Regions from separate parts of the Staphylococcus hsinchuensis genome, predicted to be linked through region 2. Evidence: predicted binding sites of a transcription regulator. Region 2 holds the regulator's gene; the other holds the start of a gene.
What was found. Region 2 encodes LexA, which represses DNA repair genes until DNA is damaged. Its sites were predicted from a motif close to CGAACATATGTTCG; they were not measured.

Region 1 (7,695 bases), 500 kb from region 2:
CCTATTATGTTGTTAAGGTCCAAACATTTGGAAATACGTAATCAAAACATGTATATTTTAAATAAGATTATATCTAACGGAAGAATTATGGGAGATAGACGTTAGTAATAGAGTCTTAATATTAACCGTGAACTTAATAAGTGTAAATTTCACGATATAAATGATAAGATTAATTGTTGTAAGCAAAGAGTTAAAATGCTAAAGGAGCGAACAAAATGGGTTTTTTATCAAAGATTGCAGATGGCAATAAAAGAGAAATAAAACGCCTTGGTAAGTTAGCCGACAAAGTCCTTGCCCTAGAAGAGGATATGTCGATTTTAAAAGATGAAGAAATTAGAGAAAAAACAAAAGCGTTGCAACAAAAAGTACAAGCAGAAGACGACGTAAAGAAACAAAATAAAATATTAGATGAAATATTACCAGAAGCATTTGCACTTGTTCGAGAAAGTTCAAAACGTGTGTATAACATGGTACCTTTCAGAGTACAAGTTATGGGTGGTATCGCTATTCAGAACGGTGACATTGCTGAAATGAGAACCGGTGAAGGTAAGACATTAACAGCGACGATGCCAACATATTTAAATGCACTTGCAGGTCGTGGTGTACACGTCATCACAGTCAACGAATATCTTGCAAGTAGTCAAAGTGAAGACATGGCACGCTTATACGAATTCCTAGGTTTATCAGTAGGTGTCAATTTAAATAGTAAGTCTACTAATGAGAAACGTGAAGCATATACACGTGATATCACTTACAGTACTAACAATGAACTTGGTTTTGATTACTTACGTGATAATATGGTGAACTATGCTGAAGAGCGTGTAATGAGACCATTACATTACGCAATCATTGACGAAGTTGACTCTATTTTAATTGACGAAGCCCGTACACCTTTAATTATTTCAGGTGAAGCAGAAAAATCGACTTCTTTATATACTCAAGCAAACGTCTTTGCAAAAATGCTTAAAAATGAAGAAGACTATAATTTAGATGAAAAGACGAAATCTGTACAATTAACAGAACAAGGTATCGATAAAGCTGAACGTATGTTTAAAATTGATAACCTTTATGACGTTAAAAATGTCGATATTATTACACATATCAATACGGCGTTACGTGCCCACGTGACACTTCAAAAAGATGTTGACTATATGGTGCATGAAGGTGAAGTACTTATCGTCGATCAATTTACAGGTCGTACTATGCCAGGTCGTCGTTTCTCAGAAGGGTTACACCAAGCGATAGAAGCTAAAGAAGGCGTTAAGATTCAAAACGAATCAAAAACGATGGCTTCTATTACATTCCAAAACTATTTCAGAATGTACAATAAACTTTCAGGAATGACAGGTACTGCTAAAACGGAAGAAGAAGAGTTTAGAAATATTTACAATATGACAGTAACTCAAATTCCGACAAATAGACCCGTACAACGTATCGATAAATCAGATATGATTTATGTTAGTCAAAAAGGTAAATTTGACGCTGTTGTGGACGAAGTTATTGAGAAACACAAACAAGGTCAACCGGTCTTACTTGGTACGGTTGCAGTTGAAACCAGTGAATATATTTCAAACCTTTTAAAGAAAAATGGTGTGAGACACAACGTACTTAACGCGAAGAACCATGAAAAAGAAGCGGATATCATCGCGGATGCTGGTCAACGTGGTGCAGTAACCATCGCGACAAACATGGCTGGTCGTGGTACGGATATTAAACTTGGTGAAGGCGTAGAAGAAATTGGCGGTCTTGCTGTTATAGGTACAGAACGACACGAATCTAGACGTATAGATGATCAGCTCCGTGGTCGTTCAGGACGTCAAGGTGACAAAGGTGATAGTAGATTCTATTTATCTTTACAAGATGAGTTGATGGTACGTTTCGGTTCAGAACGTCTACAAAGTATGATGAATCGTTTAGGTATGGACGATACGACGCCTATAGAATCTAAGATGGTATCACGTGCGGTTGAATCAGCACAAAAACGTGTTGAAGGTAACAACTTTGATGCACGTAAACGAGTACTTGAATATGATGACGTGTTACGTAAACAACGTGAAATCATTTATGGTGAACGTAATAATATTATAGACAGCGACTCAAGTAATGATCTAGTTGAATCAATGTTACGTTCAACGCTTCAACGCAGTATCTATTACTATATTAATGAAGACGAAGAAGATGCAAACTATGAACCATTTGTTAATTACGTTGAAGACGTATTCTTACATGAAGGTGAATTAAAACCATCTGAACTTAAAGGTAAAGATAATGAAGATGTGTTCGAATATGTATGGCCTAAAATTGAAACAGCATTGAAGAATCAAAAAGAAAAAATCGGCTCACAATTTGATGAGTTTGAACGTATGATTTTATTACGTTCTATTGATGATCATTGGACGGATCACATTGATACTATGGATCAGTTAAGACAAGGTATACACTTACGTTCATACGGACAACAAAATCCGCTTCGAGATTACCAAAACGAAGGTCACGAATTATTTGATACAATGATGCAAACAATCGAAGAGGACGTATCTAAATACATCTTGAAATCAGTTGTTTCTGTAGAAGAAGATGTTGAACGTGATAAATCTACTGACTTTGGTAAAGCTGAACATGTAACGAGCGGAGACGACTATGGAGAAGGTGAAGCTAAGGCAGAACCTTATGTTAAAGATGAGGATATTGGTAGAAATGATCCATGTCCTTGTGGCAGCGGTAAGAAATATAAAAATTGCCACGGTGCATAATTAATAAATTTTAAAAAGGGAGTGGGACAGAAATCGATTTTTTATAATGATTTCGTAGTCCCACCCCGGCAAGGATGACTAGGATTGAAAAAAGCTTGATATAAGTGCATTTTCAATTCAGACATCTACTGTCAAGTTGCCAAAGAGTCTGAGACACCTATTATGTCTCAGACTCTAAATTTTTATAATGATAGTGAATTAATAGAGCTATCGAGTGAAACATGCGTATTTTAGGGATGAAACTGAAACAACTCTACTTATTTCAAACTACGGACGTTCGAACAGTATGTAAAGTTGAAAGGTGTTCCTTAACTTTTGTAAAATAGTTGTATTCATTCAAAAACAAATTAAAATAAAAGTAAATCATTGTTTATTAAGAAAATAGGAGCGATGCACTATGGAATTATCAGAAATAAAAAGAAATATAGATAGCTATCAAGAGAAGTTAGAACAACTTAGGGGGTCTCTTTGACTTAGAAGAGAAAGAGACGAACATACAAGAATATGAAGAAATGATGACAGACCCAACATTTTGGGATGATCAAGACAAAGCTCAAGATATCATTGATAAAAACAATGCTTTAAAATCAGTCGTTAATGCTTATCGTAAACTAGAAGCGGATATAGAAGATATGACTACAACGAGAGAATTATTAGTTGAAGAAAATGACGAAGATATGAAAGATGATTTAGAAGAAACAGTGGTAGCTTTCAAAGATGAGCTAGACCAGTTTGAATTACAACTATTATTAGACGGCCCTTATGATGCAAACAATGCAATCATTGAATTACACCCAGGTGCAGGTGGGACGGAATCGCAAGATTGGACGAATATGTTACTTAGAATGTATCAACGTTACTGCGAACAAAGCGGATTTAAAGTTGAAATTGCTGACTATTTACCTGGGGATGAAGCTGGCGTAAAAAGCGTAACTTTCGTCGTTAAAGGACATAATGCTTACGGTTATTTGAAAGCTGAAAAAGGTGTTCACCGACTTGTGAGAATTTCCCCATTTGATTCTTCAGGGCGTCGTCATACTTCATTCGCATCATGTGACGTTATTCCAGAATTTAATAATTCGGAAATAGAAATTGAAGTGAATTCTGACGATATTACGGTAGATACTTTTAGAGCTTCTGGGGCAGGTGGACAACACATCAACAAAACAGAATCTGCAATAAGAATTACACACCATCCTACTGGTATCGTCGTAAATAACCAAAACGAAAGATCTCAAATTAAAAACAGAGAAGCCGCAATGAAAACTTTAAAATCAAAACTTTATCAATTAAAGCTTGAAGAGCAAGAACAAGAGATGGCTGAAATTCGTGGTGAACAAAAAGAGATTGGTTGGGGAAGCCAAATTAGATCTTATGTTTTCCATCCGTATGCAATGGTTAAAGACCATAGAACGAACGAAGAAACTGCGAAAGTTGATGCAGTAATGGATGGCGAAATTGGTCCGTTTATTGAAGCGTACTTACGTAGTCAAATGGATAATAACAATTAAGTTGAGTTAGCACATAACTGAACCGTAATTGTTTTTAATGAAAGTTTTACCTCTTATAGAAATTAAAATATTCTATAATTAAATTCGAAAGACATTTTGATTATTGAATGATAATATAAAAGCAAGTAAAATCACACTAAATAATTTAGGAGGCGATGTCATGGGCGTACATCAATACTTTAAGCGTTTATCCGATTTGGAAAAGTTAATTAGGTTGCCAGGTCAATTTAAATATTTCGAACATAACGTGGCTGCACATTCTTTTAAAGTCACGAAGATTGCACAATATTTAGGTACGGTTGAAGAATATCATGGCAATAAAGTTGATTGGAAAAGTTTATATGAAAAAGCGCTTAACCATGACTTTGCCGAAATATTTACCGGTGATATCAAAACACCTGTAAAATATGCGAGTGGCGAGTTAAAGAAGCTCTTCTCACAAGTTGAGGAAGAAATGGTCAATCATTTTATTAATGAAGAGATTCCAGAACCATATCAAGCCATTTATCGTGAACGTCTGCAAGAGGGAAAAGATGACTCTTTAGAAGGGCAAATACTATCAGTAGCCGACAAAATTGATTTATTATATGAAACATTTGGTGAAATACAAAAAAGAAATCCCGAACCTCTATTCTTTGAAATTTATGAGATGTCATTAGAAACGATTATGCAATTCGATCATTTGAGCTCTGTAAATGACTTCATTGAAAATATTATTCCGGAAATGCTTACTGAAAACTTTATCCCACGCTCAGAATTAAGAGAAACGACAATGGCCATCCTAAATAAAAGAAATGAGTGAGATGTATGATTTGGTATTTACTTGCTGCATTTTTCCCTTGTATTCTTGTAGTTTCTTTTAGTGTAGTTACAAGGAACAAATGGGTTGGAACGATTTTGGCGTTAATACTCATTGGCGTTTCAGTTGAAAAAGGATTTTTCCATAGTCAGTGGATTATCTTTATTGACGTAGTGTCATTATTAGCAGGATATTTAATTATCGACCAACTCGAGTTACACAAAAAAATGGACGATTAGTTAATATATAAGTGCGAAAGTTCATTATTTATTTAGCATATTACATCATAATAAGAAACAACTTAACGCGCATAAGACAAACATGGGAATAACTATGTTTGTTTTTTATTTTCTCAAAACCAATAACGAACAAATGTTTGTATTTGTAGTGGTAAATCTGTTAAAATGTTTATCGTGAACAATTAATATAAACGAAAAGTATAAGTAATTATAGAGGATTAATGTGGGATATCGCATAGGAACGTTAATGCGAAATTTTGTAGGAGGCGTGATCATTATGGAACATTATCCATTTAAATTAGAATCTAACTTTGAACCCCAAGGTGATCAACCTCAAGCGATTGATGAAATTGTTAAGGGTGTAGAAGAGGGGAAACGTCACCAAACATTACTCGGTGCCACAGGAACAGGTAAGACATTTACGATGAGTAATGTAATTAAACGCGTTGGAAAGCCAACTCTAATTATCGCTCATAATAAGACACTTGCAGGTCAGTTATATAGCGAGTTTAAAGAGTTCTTTCCTGAAAATCGTGTAGAGTACTTTGTGAGTTATTATGATTATTATCAACCAGAAGCATATGTACCTTCAACGGATACTTTCATAGAGAAAGATGCTTCTATTAATGACGAAATTGATCAATTGAGACACTCAGCGACAAGTGCACTGTTTGAACGTGACGATGTTATTATTATTGCTAGTGTCAGTTGTATATATGGTTTAGGTAATCCAGAAGAATATAAAGAATTAGTTGTAAGTGTTCGCGTCGGAATGGAAATGGATAGAAGTGAACTGTTAAGAAAGCTTGTCGATGTGCAATATACAAGAAATGACATTGACTTTAGACGTGGTACGTTCCGTGTACGTGGGGATGTTGTAGAAATCTTCCCGGCATCTCGTGAAGAAATGTGTATCCGAGTTGAGTTCTTCGGGGATGAAATTGATCGCATTAGAGAAGTGAACTACCTAACAGGGGAAGTATTGCGCGAACGAGATCACTTTGCTATCTTCCCAGCGTCTCACTTCGTAACACGTGATGAAAAGATGAAATTAGCAATTAAACGTATTGAAAATGAATTAGAAGAACGATTAACTGAATTACGTAACGAAAATAAATTACTTGAAGCACAACGTTTGGAGCAACGTACAAATTATGATCTTGAAATGATGCGAGAAATGGGATTTTGTTCAGGAATTGAAAATTATTCAGTACATTTAACTTTACGTCCAACAGGGTCTACGCCTTATACTTTACTTGATTATTTTGGTGATGATTGGTTAGTTATGATTGATGAATCTCACGTGACTTTACCTCAAATTAGAGGTATGTATAACGGTGACCGTGCACGTAAACAAGTCTTAGTAGATCACGGCTTCCGTTTACCAAGTGCTTTAGATAATAGACCATTGAAATTTGAAGAGTTTGAAGATAAGACGAATCAACTCGTATATGTTTCTGCTACACCTGGTCCGTATGAGTTAGAACATACTGATGAAATGGTTGAACAAATTATTCGTCCAACTGGATTATTAGATCCTAAGATTGATGTGCGACCTACAGAAAATCAAATCGATGACTTATTAAGTGAAATACAAACACGTATTGATCGTGATGAACGCGTGTTAGTGACTACACTCACTAAAAAAATGAGTGAAGATTTGACGACATATATGAAAGAAGCGGGCATCAAAGTCAATTATTTACACTCTGAAATAAAAACACTTGAACGTATTGAAATTATACGTGATTTAAGAATGGGCACATATGATGTTATCGTTGGTATTAACTTATTAAGAGAAGGTATAGATATTCCTGAAGTATCGTTAGTCGTCATCTTAGATGCTGATAAAGAAGGTTTCTTAAGATCAGAACGTTCTCTTGTACAAACGATTGGTCGTGCAGCGCGTAATAGTGGCGGGGAAGTTATCATGTATGGTGATAAAGTCACAGATTCTATGCAATATGCGATTGATGAAACGAATCGACGTCGTTCAATTCAAGAAGCATATAATGAAGAACATGGTATTACACCAATGACGATTAATAAGAAGATTCATGATGTGATTAGTGCTACAGTAGAGAGTGACGAGACAAACGAACAAGAGCAAACTGAATTACCTAAGAAAATGACGAAGAAAGAACGCGAAAAAACAATTGCAAATATAGAAAAAGAAATGAAGCAAGCAGCAAAAGATTTAGATTTCGAAAAGGCAACAGAGCTTAGAGATATGTTATTTGAATTAAAAGCAGAAGGGTGAAAAATATGAAACAACCATCCATTGTAGTTAAAGGAGCACGTGCTCATAATTTAAAAAATGTTGATATCGAAATACCGAAGAACAAAATGATTGTCATGACTGGTCTTTCAGGGTCAGGTAAATCTTCATTAGC
Region 2 (7,695 bases):
GCCTGGTATTGATTTTTCACCAGATAAAATGTTGCAAGGTAGAATATTCTCATATGGGGATGCCCAACGTTATAGACTAGGTGTTAATCATTGGCAAATACCTGTTAACCAACCTAAAGGGGTCGGCGTAGAAAATATCTGTCCATTTAGTAGAGATGGACAAATGAGAATTTTAGATGATAATCAAGGTGGCAGCACACATTACTATCCAAATAGTACTGGTGCCTTTGAAGATCAACCACAATATAAGAAACCTTCTTTACAAGTAGAAGGCGATGTATATGAACATAATTATCGTGAAGATGATGACAACTACTTCGAACAACCTGGACGACTGTTCCGTATACAATCGAAAGAACAACAAGAACGTATCTTTAAAAATACAGCTGATGAAATGCAAGGTACAACTTTAGAAGTTCAACATCGTCATATTCGACATTGTTTTAAAGCAGATCCAGATTACGGTAAAGGTGTTGCTAATGCTTTAGGTATTGATATTAGTAATGTGGATTTAAACCTACCTGATTAAGCGAAGCGATTTACCTATTACGTTAGTACGTTTCTAACGTTGAATACACTTTATCCTTAATTACATTTTAGTTATTACACCAGAGTAAAATAAAAAGACCGGCTACGAGTGTTTGCAATTGTAATGCGTTCGTAGTCGGTCTTTATTAAAATTTAATTTTAAAACATGTCGCATTTTAAAAGTTATTATTTGGAGGAGATTATTTCGTTTCACGATGTAATGTATATTTATTTAATCTAGGGCAGTATTTTTTAAGTTCAATACGCTCAGGATTATTTCTTTTATTTTTAGTAGAAATATAATTACGATCTCCACATTCTGTACATGCTAATGTGATATTTACGCGCAATGTTTACACCTCTTTCTTAACAGGAATGATTACGTTTTAAAATTTTAGCATATAGTGACAAGGGAATCAACTCCATTTTTACATTTTATAAATAATAGCTTTAAACTTTTAACAATGAATAAAAGGTTTATAGGTAGATGTGTAATTAATTTGAAATTTTAGACATTACAATAGTAGAAACAAGTTATATTTGCTCAAAGTTGCATAGTCATATATAGCAATCAAAGAAATACATAAGAAAAATATTTCAATGTGCTATTTGACTATATAAAAATGTGTGTTACTATAATAAAACGTAATCATTACGATTTAATAGAGGAGGTTTTATGGAATGGCTAAAAAATCAAAAATAGCTAAAGAACAAAAACGCCAAGCTTTGGTTGAACAATATTATGAATTAAGAAAAGAACTAAAGGCAAAAGGTGACTATGAAGCTTTAAGAAAGCTACCAAGAGATTCATCACCGACACGTTTAACAAGACGTTGCCAAGTTACTGGTCGACCAAGAGGTGTTTATCGTAAATTTGGCATGTCAAGAATTGCTTTAAGAGATTATGCACACAAAGGTCAAATTCCTGGCGTTAAGAAATCAAGCTGGTAAATTTATGATTTTATAGTAAAGGCTGTGACTCGAAATAATGACACAGCCCTTTTTATTTGTATAACCCCATGAGTCATAAAAAAATAGAATGTAACAAGATGAAATCATTAATTTTGTTTTCATAATATATTGTTACGATGATACAACCTTAGTCCATTTACATTTGTTCAAAAACAATGTATATTATCTAATGGTTAAGAAGAGATATAGTTTTATTTAGAAATTGAGCCAGAATGTGTAAGACTGAGCGACAATTAATAAATAATTGAACGAATTTGCCAAACAATATTAATAATTAAGAGATTGGGGTTTCTATACTATGAAAATATTTGATTACGAAGATATACAATTAATACCAAATAAATGTATCGTTGAAAGTAGAAGTGAATGTGATACTACAGTAGAGTTTGGTCCAAGAAAATTTAAATTACCAGTAGTACCTGCAAATATGCAAACAGTTATGAATGAATCACTAGCAAAATGGTTTGCTGAACACGATTATTTCTATATCATGCACCGTTTTGAAGAAGATAAAAGAAATAATTTCATTAAAGAAATGCAAGAAAACGGATTATTTGCTTCAATTTCAGTTGGGGTAAAAGCACGTGAATTTGATTTTATTAAAGAATTAGCTAGTGAAAACTTAGTGCCTGAATATATTACAATTGATATCGCCCACGGTCATTCAGATTCTGTAATCAATATGATTAAACATATTAAACAACATCTTCCAGAAAGTTTTGTTATTGCAGGTAACGTGGGTACACCTGAAGGCGTTCGTGAACTAGAAAATGCTGGTGCTGATGCAACGAAAGTAGGTATCGGTCCAGGGCGAGTTTGTATTACAAAAATTAAAACAGGATTTGGAACAGGCGGTTGGCAGTTATCTGCACTTAACCTGTGTAGTAAAGCAGCTCGTAAACCAATTATCGCTGATGGTGGTCTTAGAACACACGGTGATATTGCAAAATCAATTCGTTTCGGAGCTTCAATGGTAATGATTGGCTCACTATTTGCCGCGCATGAAGAATCACCTGGTGAAACTGTTGAATTAGATGGAAAATTGTATAAAGAATACTTCGGTAGTGCATCAGAGTTCCAAAAAGGTGAACATAAAAACGTTGAAGGTAAAAAAATGTTTGTTGAACATAAAGGTTCATTAAATGATACTTTAATTGAAATGCAACAAGATTTACAAAGTTCAATTTCATACGCAGGTGGGAAAGATTTAAATTCACTTAGAAAAGTAGACTATGTAATTGTTCGTAATTCAATTTTCAATGGGGATAGAGACTAATTCCATAGAGAAGGTGTAAACGATTAAAAAGTTTGTATTATATGTAGTCGCATTGTTACTCATTGTGTTAATTATACCTATAAAGGAACCTAAACCAATTCAATCATTTGAACAACAAGTGAAGTCTCATGTGGCAAGTTGGACATCAGATACGTCAGAACCTCAAAAGACTTTAAAAGTACCTGAAAAACAAGCATTTGCTTTTAACAATATTCAAATGCATATGTCGAAAAGTAAAGTAGAACGTAATTTAGGTAAAGCTAAACGCGTAACGTCAAATGAATATGGTACAAATTGGTATACTTACTATAACGATAATTATCGTTCATTTGTGATGGTAAGTTATATAGATAATAAAGTTAACGCTTTATATAGTAATCAGAATGTCATCTCTTCTAAATCAAAGATTAAGTATGGTACACCGAAAGACAAAGTGAGAAATAGGTTAGGTCAACCGATAGATGCCAAGAGAAAAGGTTTCGTAAGATATGAAATAAAAGATAAAGAATATGATACATTCCATGATAATAAAATTTATACAACTGCATTTTATGATGAACATAATGACAATAATTTAACGGCGATGCTCCAAGTGAGTGATCAAATGGAAAATCGTTTACAACAACAATATGGTGCACCTTCAGATAATTTAGCTAAAAGCTTTGAATTACAGAACTTTGATCTCGTAAATGCGGAAAGAGTACAACATGGTATTTCGACATTAGATTATAGTTCAGGCATATCTGATACTGCGAGAAAACACAGTGAAGATATGGCAGAGCATCAATATTTTGCTCATGATAATCAATCAGGAGAATCTCCATTTGACCGAATGGAAGCGGATGGCCATGAGTTTAATACGGCTGGAGAAAATTTAGCATATGGCCAAACAAGTAGTATATTTGCTCATCAAGGCTTAATGAACTCATTAGGACATAGGAAAAATATCTTAAATCGTAAGTTTAAAACATTAGGGGTAGGCAGTGACTTTAATGATGAGCGTCAGCCATATTGGACTGAAGATTATACCGGTTAATGTTTAAATGAAAATTTGAATGGGTATCATTTCTTTTGTGAGGATGAGAAAGATATGTCTACAAACAAAGAAGAAAAAACAGAAGATATATTAGAAAAAGTAAAAGAAGTTTTAGAAATTAAAGATGAAAAATAAGAGGTTGAGCATAACGCTCAACCTCTTTGTTTTTTGAGAGTGTCTTTATATCTTATTTGCAGTATTACATTTCTCTAAAGAGACCTACTACTTTTCCTAATACTGTCACTTGTTCTAAATAAATTGGTTCCATCGTTGAATTCTCAGGTTGTAAACGATAGCGTGTTTTTTCTTTGTAGAAACGTTTAACTGTCGCTTCATTTTCTTCTGTCATAGCCACTATGATATCACCATTTTCAGCGATTGTTTGACTTCTAACGATTACTCTATCTCCATCTAAAATTCCAGCTTCTATCATACTATCACCTATGACATTTAATATAAAAATATCACTGTTATGTGTTGATGTGAAGTGTTCTGGTAACGGGAAGTATTCTTCAACATTTTCTACTGCAGTGATTGGAATACCGGCAGTGACTTTACCAATAACAGGAACATGAATTGTTTCTTCCATGTTGATTGGTTCGCCTAACTGTTCGCTTACTATTTCTATCGCACGAGGTTTCGTCGGGTCTCTCTTAATGTATCCTTTTTCTTCAAGTCGAGATAGATGGCCATGTACAGTTGAGCTTGATGCTAATCCGACTGCTTCTCCAATTTCACGCACACTTGGTGGATAACCTTTTAATTGTACAGTTTGCTTAATAAAATCAAAAATTTCAGTTTGACGTTTAGTTAATTCTTTCATAATAGGCACTCCCTAATTTAATTTGTCTTCATTATAGCATGCTTAAACACCTTTTACAAACGTTTGTTCGTTTTGGTGTTGACTTAGAACATTCGTTCTGGTATATTAAAAATACAAACAAACGTTCTAGGAGTGAGTTAAATGTTTTCTATATATAAAGAAGAAATTATGAATTATTTAGTTGTAATGATAGTAACTATGGTCATTTTTAGTATATTTATCTTAAATGCATACCATAATGCAAATACAGAACATCCGTACGAATTAGAAGATCATCAAGTGTCTAAACAAGATTCATTGCAACATCAATTATCGATAGATGAGAAGAAAGAAACCGAACATGATCATCATTCTATGATGTTAGCTGTGAATTAAAACTTTTCTAAGTCAATTTGATTATTAAGGATTGGGGAGATAGTGAGCGAAACTATTTAGTTTCGTTCACTTTTTTGTTATATTTTTTATATTATGAAAGACGGAGGTTAACAATGGGTAACAAAGATCAAGTAGATATTAAACGAATAAATGAATTAGCAAAAAAGAAAAAAGAAACTGGATTAACAGAAACTGAAGCCAAAGAACAATCTAAATTAAGAAAGGCATATTTAGATTCTTTTAGAAAAAGTTTCAAACAACAAATTGAAAATACCCGCGTTATTGACCCAGAAGGGAATGACGTTACTCCTGACAAAGTTAAGAGAAAATTAGATTCAAAAAAATAGATAGCATTTTAACATAAACATTATTTTGTTAAAGATAAGATCAATCGTGTATAATGATTATGAAATTTGCAAGTAGAAAGGAAGTAATATAGATGAATAGAGAGAAAGATCAATTAGCGATTGATACAATAAGAGCTTTGAGTATCGATGCAGTTGAACAAGCGAATTCAGGGCATCCTGGACTTCCGATGGGCGCAGCTCCTATGGCATATACATTATGGACACGCCATTTAAACTTTAATCCACAATCTAAAGATTTCTTTAATAGAGATCGTTTTGTGTTATCAGCTGGGCATGGATCGGCTTTACTTTACAGTTTATTGCATGTTTCAGGAAGCTTAGAACTTGAAGAGCTTAAACAATTTAGACAATGGGGTTCTAAAACACCTGGACATCCTGAATATAAGCATACAGACGGTGTAGAAGTTACAACGGGTCCACTTGGACAAGGTTTCGCTATGTCTGTTGGTATGGCAATGGCTGAAAAACATTTAGCAGGTAAATTTAATAAAGAAGATGCAAATGTTGTAGATCATTATACTTATGTACTTGCTTCTGATGGGGATTTAATGGAAGGTATTTCTCATGAAGCTGCTTCATTAGCAGGTCATAGTCAGCTAGACAAATTAATTGTGCTATATGATTCAAATGATATTTCTTTAGATGGCGACTTAGATAAAGCATTTTCTGAAGATATTAAAGGTCGTTTTGAAGCATATGGTTGGGAACACATTTTAGTTGAAGATGGTAACGATATTGATGCGATAGATCAGGCGATTGAAAAAGCTAAAAAACAAAATGCACCAACAATGATTGAAATAAAAACAGTTATCGGCTTTGGTGCTCCTAACAAACAAGGTACACATGGGGTACATGGTGCACCTTTAGGTGAAGACGAAAGAAAATTAGCACTCGAACAATATGGTTTAGACCCTGAACAACGTTTTAATGTTCCAGATGAGGTTTATGAAATATTCCAGCAAACAATGTTAAAACGTGCTAATGAACAAGAAGATGATTGGGATAAACTTGTAGAACAATACAGTAAACAATATCCAGAACTTGCAGAAGAATTCAAATTAGCTATTAGTGGTAAATTACCTCAAAACTACAAAGATGAATTACCAGAATTTGAAGCAGGTCATAGTGGTGCTTCTCGTGCTGATTCAGGTGAAGTTATTCAAGCTTTAAGTAAATCAGTTCCATCATTCTTCGGTGGCTCAGCAGATTTAGCAGGTTCAAATAAATCTAACGTAAAAGAAGCAACTGACTTTGATAAAGATACACCAGAAGGTAAAAATATTTGGTTTGGTGTTCGTGAATTTGCGATGGGCGCAGCAGTAAATGGAATGGCTGCTCACGGTGGTTTACATCCTTATGCGGCTACATTCTTTGTTTTCAGTGACTATTTAAAACCTGCGCTTCGTTTATCATCAATTATGGGATTAAATTCAACATTTATCTTTACTCATGATTCAATTGCAGTGGGTGAAGATGGTCCAACTCATGAACCTATTGAACAATTAGCAGGTTTACGAGCAATTCCAAATATGAATGTTATCCGTCCAGCAGATGGTAATGAAACACGTGTTGCTTGGGAAGTTGCTCTCGAATCTGAAGGCACTCCGACATCTCTTGTCTTAACTAGACAAAATCTTACAACGATGGACTTATCTAAAGAAACAGTTGAAGAAGGTGTAAGAAAGGGCGCTTACACAGTATTTGAATCAAAACAAGAACCTGAATTCTTATTATTAGCGACAGGATCTGAAGTTAATTTAGCGATTGAAGCAGCTAAAGATCTTGAAGCTCAAGGAAAAGGTGTACGTGTTGTATCAATGCCAAACTGGCACGCATTTGATCAACAATCAGATGAATATAAAGAATCAGTCATTCCTTCTTCAATCACTAAACGTGTTGCAATTGAAATGGCATCACCATTAGGTTGGCATAAATACGTTGGAACAGAAGGTAAAGTGATTGGTATCGATGGATTTGGTGCAAGTGCTCCAGGCAATTTAGTCGTAGAAAAATACGGCTTTACTAAAGAAAATGTATTAAACCAAATTCAAACATTTTAATTAATATAAAATAAAACTTTAAATTAAGTTGAAAAACGGTCTGATATTTACTATCGGATCGTTTTTTTATACACAAATATTGGATAAATTTATATAATGTAATTAATAGAAAATATGTCACTAACAGAAAAGAGACAAAAGAAGTGACGAAAATACAAAAGTTAAAACTACAAACATTTTTCAATAATTTTATAAGTGCTATCAGTATTGTAATGATAATATACATTATATTTTTCATGTAGCTAAATAAATTTTTA

Region 1: the regulator LexA is predicted to act here: its motif matches at 5,429-5,442, upstream of uvrB (excinuclease ABC subunit UvrB).

What each region holds. Positions count from the first base shown of each region.
Region 1 is NZ_CP128355.1:1,094,123-1,101,817, forward strand. Features, by position in the region: gene secA (preprotein translocase subunit SecA) at 216-2,753, shown strand; one part of gene prfB (peptide chain release factor 2) at 3,151-3,222, shown strand; one part of gene prfB (peptide chain release factor 2) at 3,224-4,264, shown strand; gene QQM35_RS05435 (YfbR-like 5'-deoxynucleotidase) at 4,425-5,066, shown strand; gene QQM35_RS05440 (CsbA family protein) at 5,072-5,302, shown strand; gene uvrB (excinuclease ABC subunit UvrB) at 5,577-7,562, shown strand; gene uvrA (excinuclease ABC subunit UvrA) at 7,568-7,695, shown strand, end outside.
Region 2 is NZ_CP128355.1:1,594,248-1,601,942, forward strand. Features, by position in the region: gene QQM35_RS07920 (catalase) at 1-529, shown strand, start outside; gene rpmG (50S ribosomal protein L33) at 729-878, opposite strand; gene rpsN (30S ribosomal protein S14) at 1,210-1,479, shown strand; gene guaC (GMP reductase) at 1,799-2,776, shown strand; gene QQM35_RS07940 (CAP-associated domain-containing protein) at 2,829-3,812, shown strand; gene lexA (transcriptional repressor LexA) at 4,012-4,635, opposite strand; gene sosA (DNA damage-induced cell division inhibitor SosA) at 4,777-5,010, shown strand; gene QQM35_RS07955 (DUF896 domain-containing protein) at 5,124-5,357, shown strand; gene tkt (transketolase) at 5,450-7,438, shown strand.